DNA from 3 places in the Desulfosporosinus sp. BICA1-9 genome. Region 1 is predicted to be linked to each of the others. Evidence: riboswitches for the same ligand, from Rfam matches in the RefSeq annotation. Region 1 holds a riboswitch; each other region holds the start of a gene.
The links. A riboswitch is a leader RNA that binds a small molecule or an ion and turns the genes downstream of it on or off. The one in region 1 is predicted to bind cyclic di-AMP.

Region 2: linked by a shared signal. The riboswitch ahead of JL57_RS23400 (NlpC/P60 family protein) and the one ahead of JL57_RS14825 (C40 family peptidase) in region 1 are both predicted to bind cyclic di-AMP.
Region 3: linked by a shared signal. The riboswitch ahead of eam (glutamate 2,3-aminomutase) and the one ahead of JL57_RS14825 (C40 family peptidase) in region 1 are both predicted to bind cyclic di-AMP.

Annotation. Positions count from the first base shown of each region.
Region 1 is NZ_JUEE01000124.1:2,876-7,641, forward strand. It holds gene JL57_RS14815 (hypothetical protein) at 1-648, shown strand, start outside; gene JL57_RS14820 (multicopper oxidase family protein) at 1,080-1,973, opposite strand; cyclic di-AMP (ydaO/yuaA leader) riboswitch at 2,165-2,304, shown strand; gene JL57_RS14825 (C40 family peptidase) at 2,309-3,106, shown strand; gene JL57_RS14830 (heavy-metal-associated domain-containing protein) at 3,455-3,718, shown strand; gene JL57_RS14835 (hypothetical protein) at 4,082-4,558, shown strand; partial or broken gene JL57_RS14840 (cell wall metabolism sensor histidine kinase WalK) at 4,609-4,766, opposite strand, start outside.
Region 2 is NZ_JUEE01000188.1:19,699-24,464, forward strand. It holds gene JL57_RS23390 (XdhC family protein) at 1-359, shown strand, start outside; gene JL57_RS23395 (prohibitin family protein) at 487-1,323, shown strand; cyclic di-AMP (ydaO/yuaA leader) riboswitch at 1,471-1,607, shown strand; gene JL57_RS23400 (NlpC/P60 family protein) at 1,610-3,013, shown strand; gene JL57_RS23405 (DUF401 family protein) at 3,447-4,760, opposite strand.
Region 3 is NZ_JUEE01000182.1:50,967-55,732, forward strand. It holds gene JL57_RS23060 (bifunctional ADP-dependent NAD(P)H-hydrate dehydratase/NAD(P)H-hydrate epimerase) at 1-606, opposite strand, end outside; gene acpS (holo-ACP synthase) at 694-1,050, opposite strand; gene JL57_RS23070 (TrkA C-terminal domain-containing protein) at 1,066-1,668, opposite strand; cyclic di-AMP (ydaO/yuaA leader) riboswitch at 1,808-1,935, shown strand; gene eam (glutamate 2,3-aminomutase) at 2,075-3,322, shown strand; gene JL57_RS23080 (TIGR01212 family radical SAM protein) at 3,595-4,509, opposite strand.

The DNA of each region.
Region 1 (4,766 bases):
AATGGATATGGTGGTGGTTATGGCATGATGGGAGGTTTCGGTGCTAATGGATACAGTGGCGGTTACGGTATGATGGGCGGTAGCGGTTACGGTATGATGGGCGGTAGCGGTTATGGCATGATGGGAGGCGGCTATGATGCAAAAAGCTTAGGTGTAGACCTCACAAATGGCGAAGTCACCACATCTGATCAAGCACTAGCCATTGCTAAGGCATATATTCAAAAATTTAACCAAGACGTCGTTGTGGCCGAACTTTATGAATTTGCAAATGGATATGAAGTAGAGCTCAAAGAGGGAGCGACAGGGGCTAAAGCCTATGAAGTTATGGTTTACAAGAATGGCGGACAGATCATAACTGACATGGGTCCAAATATTATGTGGAATACAAAATATGGACATATGAATTGGGGAAATAACGGGGCGGTTACAGTCAGCGAAGAACAGGCCACGAAGAGTGCTCAAGAGTTCGTATCCAAATTGGGCCAAGGATATTCAATCGGAAAACCGGAACTGGCTCCTGGTTACTATGAATTTATGGTTCAGAAAGATGGTAAGGATTACGCGGAACTTGATGTTAATGGATACACAGGTCAGGTTTGGTTTGAAAACTGGCAGGGACCGATTCTAAATACTATTGACGCAAAGTAAAAAGGGAATTGGCCAGCGAAAGCAACAAAAGGGCAGTTACCCCATGGGAGAAACTGCCCTTTTTTATTAGCTAACAGCTATTCTCTCTTTAGTACCAGACATACCGTTGTTTGTTATCTAGCAAGTTCTTCGTAAACTTCAGAGGTGGGGTTAGAGTCCATCCTTCGCCGCGGAGTGTTCCTTATTGGATAGACTGCTTCGGCGAAACCAATCCTCAGCGCGAATGTATTTGTTAAAGACTGTGCGCTTTCGGCGATACTCTATCCTACGCCGGTAGGTATTCCTTTGAGGGTTTGCGGCTTCGGCGATACTCTCCACTGGAGACTATCGTACTGGAGAATATCGTTACCGGAGGCTTTCGTTACTGGAGACTATCGTCTCAGGAGGCTTTCGTACCTGAAGCCTCGATGTTCAGCTTTAGCTGAACGAGTTCACTGTTTATAAAGAACCGTTGTCATCATCCCGCCTCCCGATTTAGACATGTTATTGGTCATATGGTGCGGTATATGGCAGTGAAAAGGCCACTGACCGGGATTATTAGCCGAAAACTCAATATCCCAAGTATCTCCAGAAGCAACTAATATATTGCTTCGCAAAAGTCGTTGACCAAGAGGAATCGTGTTGCCATCAGAAGCGGTTACATAGAATTGATGGCCGTGGAGATGGATTGGGTGGGCGGTTTCCATGGCATTACTCAAACGAATGCGAACATTCTCACCAATACAGACTTCTAGTGGCGTGGTGTCTGGAAAACATCGCCCATTAATTGTAAAGAAATTATAGTCCATATTGTAAGGATCGAGATCATAGACACCGGGTGTATATCCTCGCATGGGCTGTTTGTCGACATGGAACTCCTGGAACATGAGGAAGTAATCACGATGAACGCAGCTTGGTTGGTCTGGTTCCAAAATAATCAGGCCGCCTTGTAGGCCCATCATTTCCTGACGCAGCGCATCCAAATGAGCGTGATACATGTGAGTACCGGGTGGATTATTAATCTGAAATTGATAGTCAAAATAGTTTCCGGGTCCAATCTCAGGGCTAGTTGTCATACCAGGGGCACCATCCATGACGTTTGGAACATCTAAACCGTGCCAGTGCACGCTAGTTGATTCGGGAAGCCTGTTGAAAACACGAATATTGACAAAGTCCCCTGGATAAACATGGATAGTCGGTCCGGGTGTACTACCATTATATCCCCAAGCATTAATGTAGAGTCCAGGAAGAATCTCCCGTTGTACGGGTTGGGCAATTAACTCAAAGTATTTTACTCCATTTCTCAAAATAAAGGGTAAGCTGGGGAGATCTGGCGAGACCACCATATCCGTTCACGTCCTTTAGCATTTTAGGAAAGTATATGTTCGAGTCTGAGAATAGGTTCGCGTGAAGTGATCGTCAATTAGAGATTCCCGTTCATGGGGAATTCATATTTGTGTAGTATCATTAAGTGGTATTCAGAAGGGGGTTGAGATCGTTTCATTCCATTCTTACATTACCTTTAATGTGAAACATAATAATTAAAGTGCTGAATCTGAGCTTTTGGATGCTCAGAACGGGGGATTTCATGTGGGGTGAATCATGTGTAGAACATGTAGGGCTTACACCTTAGCCCGAATCCGTCAACTAACCTCGTAAGTAAAGAAAGGTGGACAACTTAGTGTTAATTCCCAAGAAAAAGTGGTTTAGTGGGGTTGCCCTTGCGGGTGTTATTTTGACAAGCAGCTTAACGGGGATAACCCCATCTCAAGCTGCAATGCTCAATTCTCAGGATGTCCCAAAGTTTGATACAGTTCAAACTACCTTACTCAAAAATCCTTCTTTAGCAGTTTCCACATCGAAAGTATATTCTGAGAGAATGCGTGAGGCATTTAATTGGACACCTAAGATCGAGGTCAAAACGAACGTGTCACAACCTGAAAGTAATAATCTTCCTGACGAAAAGCAAACGTCAACTCCTGTTGAAACGAAAACTCCAGCGACCGTGGACAAGACGACTCAAAAACCTCAGACCGTTAAAAAGCCTAGCGCTTCTTCGCTGAAGGTGGCCTCTGGGACTAAACAGGTTCCAGTATCCCAAGTGTCTAGGGGAAGTTTAGATGTTGACAAGCTCATTAGCCGTGCCCTAAGTTTACAAGGGATTCCTTATGTTTGGGGCGGAACGAGTCTAAAAGGATTTGATTGTTCCGGATTTGTGCAATATGTGTTCAAAGCTTCCGGGATTACTCTACCTCGAGTTGCCGCCGATCAGTACAAACTTGGCACACCTGTCAGCCGTAATGAGTTAAGACCTGGAGATCTCGTTTTTTTCCAAACCTATGCCCCTGGTGCTACGGATGTGAGGATATATATTGGTGGAGGGCGTACAATCGGAGCTGCTAGTAAAGGAGTAGATATTCAGAGCTTGTCGGATAGCTATTGGGCAAAACGTTATCTAGGCGCTCGACGGATTCGATAAGAAAATGTAGACTAGTAATGCCGGACAGTTGGATGCGTTGCATATAAGAAGGGATCCTGAACATCAATCAGGGTCCTTTCTTCATGAGAAATTTACGGTTTTTTTGAACATAATTTTATCAAACGTTAGCAAGAAGACCCCGACTTCAAGACTCCGTTGTGTTTAAGTTGGCAATGAATTGTGTTCCTTACAAAATTAAATTGTGTTAATTCAAGTTCTAACTTTAAATAAGGATATTTTGAGCTGATTTTTGGAATCATAACACCAGTTTGTACGATATATTTGGTTCATTGCAAAGGGAGATAACAAGCCAAAGATTTTACCTTTTAAAAAAGGAGAGATGTTGAAATGAGTGGTTGCTGTGGACATTCGAATAAAGGTCATTCTGGAGGGAATGCGTTGAATCCACAAGATGGTACTGTATTAAAAATTGAGGGAATGACTTGTGGTCACTGCAAGAGTTCAGTTGAAAAAGCGTTATCAAATGTACCTGGTGTTACTCAAGCAGAAGTCGATTTAGCTAGTAAACAAGCAGTAGTTTTAGGAACGACTGAACGTTCATTACTTATTAAGGCCGTAGAAGATGCTGGTTATAAAGTCATAAACAGTTAATAGACTAAACATCTGGAGTAACAATATGCTGAGATCCATATATATTCTAAGGCAGAATCAACTGAGGCGACAGATTTTTGTCCATGAGTTGGTGAATCTGATATCGCATATGTTCTAAATAAAAGTGGCTGAGGAGCTATTCCTCAGCCACTTTGATCTCTTATGGAAGCTGGACGATGAATTCAGTCTCATGCCTGACTTTTAAAAAATTTTTTCAACCTACCCCTTGATAATTAAACAGGTGTACGAATACTTTAGCGACTACAGGAGGTGACAGCCAGACTGAAGATCACAAATTGCTTCAAGTATTAGAGTTACAAAGTAAACACCAAGTTACGAATTATGAAAGGATTTGAATGAATTATGAAGAAGAGAGTTTTAATGGTTTCATTATCAATGGTTATGGTACTTGGATTGGCAGGGATCGTAAACGCTACTACAATTGGCAAAAATACCACGGATATGCAGCCAAAAGCTTCGACTGCACAGGCCTATATGAACAACAATGATGTCACAAGCACCGAAGTTGAGCAGGTAGAAACCACTCAGCCTGATCAAACAGTTCCATCCAAGACAGATGTCAACGATCAAATGAGGAGTTCCGCCGTGTCCATGAATGATCAAATGCAAAACATGCCAGTAAATACTCAGATGCAAAACATGCCGATAAATACTCAAATGCAAAATATGCCTATGAACACTCAAATGAATGACCAGATGAATAGTTCCCAACACACGCAAGGAATGACTGGAACGAACAAACCGAACAATTCTAACGCTTCTCAACAGCCAGCCCAAAAATCAAGCGGCAACAATATGATGGGATCCATGGGAAGATAAGTCCTAAGAAGTGGCATAAATGGAAACATAAAAGTAGTGGCTGAGGAAATCTAATCCTCAGCCACTACTTTTATCTCTTTAGGAAGCTGGACGATGAATTCAGTCTCATGCCCGACTTCACTCTGTACGGTGATCGTGCCTTGATGGAGGTCTATAATTTGGCGGACCAGCGCCAGACCAATTCCAGTTCCCCCTGTCTCACGGGTTC
Region 2 (4,766 bases), on a different contig from region 1:
TTGGAGGAGGAACTGCAGAAAAACTGATCACAAAACAGGCACTGGCGTTGTCGACTGCTGAAAGTGAAGCAAGCACTGAAATACATCGCCTAGAAATTAATCAGGAGACTATTACTGCTGGAATCGCTGTTTGTGGGGGCAATATGGAGGTTCTATTGGAGCCAGTTCAGGGAAATCATTTCTGGAAAATTGCTCAGGATCTCCAGATGAGTGGAAAAGATGTTGTGCTAGTAACTTCCTTAGCTAATTCCTCCATTTTCTACTTTTCAATTATTTACTATATTACTACATCTAGTTGCTTTATATCTATACCTCGTGCTGACCTTAGACGGCATCGAATGTCCTCCTCTTTCAAATAAATTCGTCATACTTATTGCAAAAAAGAGTACTAATAAATATCGCGTTCTTGATAAACGGGAATCTTACCTAAGGTCAGGGAAAAGCAGAAAATAATCTACTCGATATAAATGAGAGGAGGGCACCCAACTGGATTCTTCAAAGGTTGTCAATATGATTCCAAAACCTAAAATGAGTAAAAGCCTTATCACATCTGGCCTAGTGCTTCTAGTCCTTATTTTCTTGGGGCTAAATGCCTTTGTCATCGTGAATGCAGGTCAAAGAGGCATCGTTCTTCAATTAGGGGCAGTGAGCCCGATCGTTTTAACTGAAGGGATTCATTTTAAGATCCCCTTCATTCAAGACGTGATCCATGTTGATGTACGAGTCCAAAAATCTCAATCCGATCAAACGGCCGCTTCAAAAGACCTACAAATCGTTACCACAACTGTCGCAGTTAACTTTCACCTTGAGCCCAGTGCAGCGAATAAGCTGTATCAAAGTGTAGGTTTATCCTATGGAGATCGAATTGTAGATCCCGCCATCGGCGAAGCAGTAAAAGCGGTTACTGCCCAATACACTGCTGAGGAGCTGATCTCAAAACGTTCAGAAGTTAGTTCCAAGATCAAAGAGACACTGTCGTCAAAATTATCCACTTATTATATGATTCTTGATGAAATTAACATTACAGAATTCAAATTCAGTGAGGAGTTCAATAACGCAATCGAGCAAAAACAAATTGCTGAGCAGCGAGCTTTAAAAGCCAATCTTGATCTTCAGAGAATCGAAATTGAGGCTAAACAGAAAATCGAGCAAGCTAAAGCTGAAGCTGAATCGTTACGTCTCCAAAAACAAGAAGTCACCCCGGAACTTGTTAAGCTAAGAGAAATTGAAGCTCAAATTAAAGCCATTGAAAAATGGGATGGTAAACTTCCAAATGTTACTGGTGGCGCTGTTCCTTTTATCAATGTCAATGGCGCCCAGTGAACTCATTCACCCCATCAAATGAAACTCCCACTTACAAGAAGTGGGGGTTTTTTTAGTGTAAGATGAACTATTTTACCAAGTTTTACATAAAATTATTTAAAGGACATTTGCATATTTCGTCGAATAATTTATGATGTGCCGTAAAAAGGAAAAATAAGGCTGAATCTAGATTCATCTAGAGCGGGGGATATTTTTATGGGGTGAAACGCGCATTATACGCGTCGGGCTTACACCTTCTTGCCCGAATCCGTCAACTAACCTCGTAAGCTATGAAAGGTGAAAAACAATGCAACTCGATTTCAAACAATCTTTCCGTAACACTCTCCAAAAAATATCATGGAAATCACCGAAAGTCATCGGTGGTCTAGCAATTACAATTATCCTAACTGGAGGACTGACCAATTATCTTTCGACAACGACTTCTGCGGCTGTCGTAATGATTAACGGTCAAGAGATTGGCTTAGTTCGTGATGTTAATACGGGTAATAATCTGGTTGAAACGATTCTAGAAGAACATGGCAAGCCCTTCGGGCTGATTGCCAAAACCCATGACCAAATTACCTATGAAAAGGTTAGGGTAAATCGAACAGCCTATGATGACTCTGCTTTAAGCGAACAGACATTGGAAGATAAATTGGGATTTTATCTTGATGGTTATAAGTTAGAAGCAGATGGTTCTGTAATTGCAGTTTTACCCAGCAAAGAAGATTCCGATAAAGTTCTTAAAGACTATGAATCCTATTATGTTAAACCCAGTGAGGAAAATAAGGTCACTTCGGTTAGTTTTGCCGAAGAGGTTCATGTCGAAGAGACAGAGGTCCAACCAGATCAAATGATCCAAGTTGATCAAGCTTTTAAGAAGTTAGTTGATGGTAAAATAAGGACAAAGGATTATACTGTCCTAGCCAACGATTCTTGGTGGCTTATTGCGCGCAAAAATAATATGTTGACAGATGAAGTATTAGCCGGTAATCCAGGAGCAACTAAAGATACAAAGTTGCAACCCGGCCAAATTATTAAGCTTGTGGATTCAACACCCTATCTTACTGTCGTGAGTCAGGGAACCTATTCGGGTCCAGAGACAATCCCCTATGATGTCGTAACAAAATCTGATAACAGTTTAGGATACGGCAAAACAAAAGTCATTACTCAAGGTAGTAATGGCTCAAAATTAGTTACATATTCTTATGTGCAAAAGAATGGGATTGACGTTACTAAGCAGGTAGTCGATGAAAAAGTCATTCAAGCTCCTGTCAATCAAGTAATCGCTAAAGGCCCCAATAGTCGGCCTGTCACTGTCGCTTACGCAGCTTCTCGTGGAAGCGGTGGTTCTTCAAGCATCGTAGATTTCGCCCTTAGTTTGCAAGGGACGCCCTATGTTTTTGGCGGAACAACACGCAGTGGCTTTGACTGTTCAGGTTTTACCAAGTATGTCTTGGCAGGTGCTGGGATATCCCTCCCTCGTACATCGTTCAGCCAATTCGCTTCAGGAACTGCAGTGGGCAGAGATGGTCTTGTGCCCGGTGATTTAGTATTCTTTACAACCTATGCTAAGGGTGCATCACATGTGGGCATTTATACCGGAGGAGGACGTTTTGTTCATGCCAGTAACCCTAATAGTAATGTAAAAGTATCAAGCCTTAGTGATAGCTTTTACGCCTCCCGTTACCTCGGGGCACGCAGATATTAGAGATTGAATATGTACTAATACCGGTTACCACGTGGTAACCGGTATTAGTGTTAAGCGTTTTTTTCAAATGCTCGCCCCAAAAGTATAGCAATATAAAGATAAAGCCCTCTGTACCGTGAATTATTACGGCCCAAGAGGGCTTTTGAACACCCTAAATCACATTCGGATGGCAGTTTCACCAAATTTCTCGATGAATACAGGTTTCATCGTATCGGTCCGTAGCTTGTATAGTTTCGACAGGATATCCTAAGGAAATGATGCTAGATGGCACCATTGTCTCTTTATTTCAGACCTATTTCCTATTTCTCTTATAATCCGTTTCGATGAGCATGAATGGAATTAACGTAGTATTGTCAAGTTCCAAAAGAGCTTGAGATGCATCATCTAATGATTAGCGCAGCTTCCTTTGTCATTCTTCTATCAGTATGCCCTTTTATACAAAGTAAGTTACCATAACAATCATAAGGATGATGCCTTCGAGAAGCAGTACAGGGCGTAGCGACTTAAAGATGTCTCCTTTGAAGTATTCCCCCGTTACAATTAGGCAAAGATGCGCCGGCGAGAGCATCGCTCCGGCGATACCCATGATGTACGCGGTGGTAGCTGTATTAATACTACCTGGTGCAAGAGCTGCAATAATCGGGAAAGTGATCGCAACAACGGCTTGGGGGGACCCAGTGAGGATTCCGACCATCAGAGCACTGAGTCCAAGCATGATTGCGATGGGAAGATTTGTGCCTTGTAAAAGCGCAACAAGTTCCTGCACCAACCCTGAGGCCGTTAGGACATTTTGAAAGAACATGATACTGAGAATTCCCAAAAGGAGTTTTTTCTCAAATGAATTAATCATCATACGGATCACTTGTTTCCATCGTAAGCGCAAGATTACAATCATTGCGAGGACGACTAATCCCATGGAAACCGCTGCACTCAAATGAAAGGTGACCACGAGGATGATGTTTACGATAATTGGGCCAAGTGCCAGGAGTATATACCGCACAGAGTGCCAAGAAGTTTTAGTCAAAGTGGATTCAACAAGAGTGGCTTCTAGCGAAGCAGAAACTTCAAGCTTGGTTTGATTTTCCAGTTGCTTTTGAGGGCGGAATTTTACCCCTGTTAGAAGGAATATCCAACCCAGGATCAGTGCCAAGAATGTATATCCTACCATGTGAGTTACTAAGGTGCCTAAGGGAATAGATGATATTTGACTACCGAGGATTAAGGCAGGAACAATAGGATTCGAATATTCCCAGATATGGCGAAACCAATAGTTAATAGTAACCTTGTTTTCCGGAGTAAGATGGTACCTTTTGCTAGCGTGCTCTACCATGGGTGCCGAGAAAATTGCTCCACCCAACGAGGGAAGTAAGCCCAAGAAAGCAGGCATGAGAGCGAGTAGGACGCGATCACTGCGCAGCATTGTTTTCATAGACTTCATAAAACCTTCTATGGTTCCACTCGTGCGTAGAAGGTGCTCAAGGCACATGACGAAAAACATCGCTAGCATGACTTCCCAGGTTCTTATTTCCAGTAAGGTAGCTTGAAGTGAAGCAGATGCTTTTTCCCAGGTGGGCGAAGCAATTAAGAATAAGATAATCGAGCCTGCTAACATAGCATACCCGATTTGAACGCGCCTCCGCAGAAGCCAAATAACAAGGATCAAGGTGCTTAGAATTTTCGCCATGACGATCATGGGTTTCAACGTCCCTTCTATTTCCAGATGGCCTAGGGGAATTCCCCTAGCCAATAAACA
Region 3 (4,766 bases), on a different contig from region 1:
AAGACCCCATTTCGGGAGTCCAAAAGTAACAGTGGCTTGGGCGCGGACCGCTGTACGGTAAACATTACCCGTATTGGCCTCTACCCCACTGGGGATATCGATGGAAATCACCCATCCTGGAGAATGGTTTACTTCGTCCACATATTCTTCTATTAAGCCTGGCAAAGCACCACGCAAGCCAATTCCATAAAGTGCATCCACGACAACATCTGCTTGAGCGAGAGCTAAACGTGTTAAGCGGCGTTGCTCTTGGCCTTTAATCTCGAACAATTTTCCGCTAGTACCTTGATATAGACGTAAATTTAAAGCAGCATCTCCTTTAAGTTCTTCAAGTCCAGCAAATAACAAAACGGTAACATCCATGCCCTGGAACACAAGATGGCGTGCAACAGCTAAGCCATCTCCGCCGTTATTACCCTTTCCAGCTAGAATCACTGCTTTTCGTCCACTTAATTCTCTCTGCTCTTGATGATTAAGAAGATTACGTCGAATCTCTTCAACGACTGCCCAGGCTGCATTTTCCATCAGGAGCAAACTGGGGATACCATAATGATGAATCGCTTTTTCTTCGATCTGACGCATTTGTTCTGCGCTGACCACACGCACATTCCCCACCCCGGTTCTCTCTCAATTTAAGACTTCACTTGTACTTCTTATGCTGTAGGGATCCATGAATTGCCCCTAGCTTTTCGTTCAGCTTAAAATCGCAAAGGCCATCGCTTGGGTTCGATTATGGGTCAAGCTTACCCTTACTTGGGACCCGCCCCTGGCTCTGACTTGATTCATAGCTCTAGAACTGAGATAGACCAGAGGCTCTCCGCTTAAATCATTCAAGATTTCTATATCGTGCCAAGATAAGCCGCTAAGCCCTGTCCCTAAGGTCTTTAGAATAGCCTCTTTGCCAGCAAAACGAGCAGCATAACTCTGGATGCCTTTTCCCAGTAAGTTCTCACGCTCTTGGATTGTGAAAAGACGCTCAAACAATTTAGGTTGCCTCTTATAGGCCTGAACGACTCGTTCTATTTCAATAATATCAATACCTGGATACATCGTGCCTACTCCAAATCATAGAATTAACTTTAATTTTTGCTGACCCTCAGCTGAGCCAGCTACCAGTAAGACATCTTCTCCCCGAAGGACAAACCCTGTCTCCGGTGAAAACTGCTCAAGGCCGTCTCGAACCACCGCTACAATGGTGGTTCCTGTACGCTCCCGGATTTTCAATTCTTTCAAGGTCTTGCCAATGGCCGGTGAGCTTTTTCCGATTTCTACTTCTCCGATATCCATCCAACGAGACATTAAACGATCTGAATAACCTAAAAACTTGTTCAGATGACTTTCAATCTTTAAGTCATTTTCACGCCTTTGATCCATCAGCTTTTTCAAATCTTCTACAAAGACCTGAATTTCTCCTTTTTGATCAAAGGATTTAACAAATTTTTCAGCCATAGCTTTCGATGTTACCGTAATTCCTACGCCTTGACTGACCATCACCACACCGACATTTTGCAAAACGGCGATGGCCCGACGAATGGTTTCTGGAGATACATTATACCGCCCTGCTAAAGTAGAACGGCCATGTATCCTTACTCCCTCATGGTACTCCCCCATCATAATGGCGTGGGCTATGTCAATGGCGATTTCTTGATAACGTGCATGGTCCAATATGTTCAACCCCTTATCGTACTTCCTGGTTCGAATTTCCAATGAATTTCATTCTATTATAACATAGCCAACATCAGCTGACATCATGCTATTGACGGGTAACAACTTATATGCTATTATTAGGTTGTTAGTAAAAAAATGTTATATTAAACTGCTGAATTTCCCAAAGGGAAAACGGGGGAACCATTCTTGGGGTGAATCGCTAAACGCGTAGAGCATGTTTCAGCTCGAACCCGACAGCTAACCTCGTAGGCGTTGAAGCACGTTTAACGTGATATTCTGCGTTATTACCGTTGGGAGCCGTTATATATAATCGGTTCTTTTTTGTTTGAAAAAAGAACCCAACTGTTATCCCCCCAGGCCAAACTAAGGAACCCATTCGGAAATCTAATTTCAAGGAGGGATATAAATGTCCGTTCAACTACAAAACCGTCCAGATGCCTTTCGTCAATACGCACTGAAGCGAGCAGAAGAGCTTAAACAAATGATTACCCCATATTTAACCCAATCGGAGAGTATTCCGACTGGATCCGTTTGTTCAGAAATGTTCGAAACTCGTCGAGCAAAGATTCTAAGCTATTTCGGCGCAACGCCTGAAGACTGGGAAAACTGGCATTGGCAAATGACCCACAGAATATCAGATTCCCATGTCCTAGATTCGTTACTACCCTTAACAGCTGAGCAACGCATTGAACTTGAACGTGTTGGGAAAACCTTTCGCTGGGCTGTATCTCCTTATTATCTGAGTTTAATGGATGATACTGATCCCTTTGATCCTATTCGGCTACAAGGATTACCCACCCAGGCAGAACTTTTTGATAATTTTGGTGAAGAAGATCCCATGGGAGAGGCAATTACATCCCCTGCTGCCAGCATAACACGACGTTACCCAGATCGTTTAATCATCAACGTCACTAACATGTGTGCTATGTACTGCCGACATTGTCAACGCAGACGAAATATTGGGGAAACAGATACCCATTCTCCGCGCCATCAGCTTAAAGAGGCACTGGACTACATTCGGGCAAACCCTGAAATCCGCGATGTCTTAGTGACGGGAGGAGATGCCTTACTACTTAGTGATCTAACCTTAGATTGGCTTCTCGGAGAACTCCACGCTATCCCCCACGTAGAAATCAAGCGCCTTGGGACGCGGGCTCCAGTCACCCTACCCATGCGCATTACGGATGAATTATGCACAGTCCTGGCAAAATACCCTCCTATCTACATTAATACTCAGTTCAACCACCCCAAAGAAGTCACAAAAGACGCTAAAGATGCGGCCGATAAACTGATTGCAGCCGGTGTGGTCCTGGGGAATCAGGCGGTTTTACTCAAAGGTATCAATCATCAGCCAGAGGTTATGAAAAAACTTAATCATGAATTGCTGAAAATCAGGGTTCGCCCCTACTATATCTTCCATGCTAAAAATGTCAAAGGAACCCGCCATTTCGTTCCCAGAATCCAAGACGGAATTGCAGTTATGGAACAGTTACGTGGCCATACCTCCGGACTTGCTGTGCCAACATATATTATTAATGCCCCTAAAGGTGGAGGCAAAACACCCATTTCTCCTCAATACCTTGTGTCCCTCGATGAAAACAAAGCTGTTTTGCGTACTTGGGAAGGAAAGCACATCCAGTATGAGACGCCATAATTAGTAGAAAACGCACTCTTGAAAGGAGCTGTGCAACATGACAGAACGTCTTAATAATGACCAAATAACTCAACGGATTATGGATACAAATTCAGATCTGAAACGATATTTGAACTTAGCTCCCAGCTTCAATATAACCCCATCCACCCCTAAACCTTCGAGCAGCTCTAAAGCATTTGGTTCCCACCAACCTTTGCCCTTACGGCCTCCTCTGAGGCCATAATCTCATGTACTCTCCTCTTTCTGGCGATCTTTCGAGATCGCTATTTTTTTTATACCTGCCTTTTTCCTTGCCATGAATCTCGCCGTTCTAACTCAGCATCGATAGCATTGAGAACCTCCCATTTTTTACGGCTCCACAGAGGTCCAATCAGATCATCGGGTGGGCCGTCTCCCGTAAGGCGATGAATAACCATCTCTGGTGGTAGAATCTCTAAAATATCGGCAACCAGCGCAACATACTCCTCTTTCGACATGAGATCAAAAGGCTCGTCCTGAAAAATTGTTGCCAATGGAGTTCCCCTTAAAACATGCAGTAAGTGAATTTTAATCCCTTCTAAGGGAAGCTTGGCAACCACTTGCGCGGTTGCCATCATCTCCGCTTTCGTTTCTCCCGGTAGACCCAAGATTATGTGGGCGCAAACCCGTATTCCTCTGGCCTGCAACTGCTCAAGACCCTTGAGAAATTGGGCATAGTCATGCCCCCTGCCTATCCATTCCATCGTTCGGTCATGTCTACTTTGCAAACCCAACTCAACCCATAAATAGGTCCTTTGATTCAGTTCTTCGAGATAATTTAGAACATCCTCCGGCAGGCAGTCTGGTCTAGTGGAGATGGACAGCCCGACGACCTTCTCCTCCGCAAGGGCCTCTTCATAAATCACGCGCAACCGCTCTACCGAAGCGTAAGTATTGGTATAGGCCTGGAAATAAGCGATATACTTGGCAGTCGGCCATTTTTTCATCATTCGTGCCTTAACTTCACTAAATTGTTCATGAAGGGATAACCGTTGCTCTCCGGCAAAATCTCCGGACCCCCGAGCACTGCAATAGACACACCCACCCGTGCCCAAGGTTCCATCTCGATTTGGGCATGTAAAACCAGCGTCCAGGGAGACCTTAAAGATTTTCTCCCCAAACTTATCGCGCAAGTGTTCATTAAACGTATGATAGCGTTTCTTTTGCATAGTTAGATTCCATTCTTGTCTTATTTAACCTAGCCCACTTTCTAGAATACCAAACTTTGCTGAATTACGCGAACTTCGAAACCCAATAAACTAAAAACAACGTTGTGGAGATAGGGTAATTTTCCAGAACGTTGTTTTCGGTATCAGGGCTTTAAGGCAAAAAGCAAAGGGTTTAGTTAAAGGAATTGGAAGGTTTTTGTAGAAAAGTATTATTGTAAGGTACAGGGTTTGAAAGCGGCTGAGAAGCAAAAAGGCTA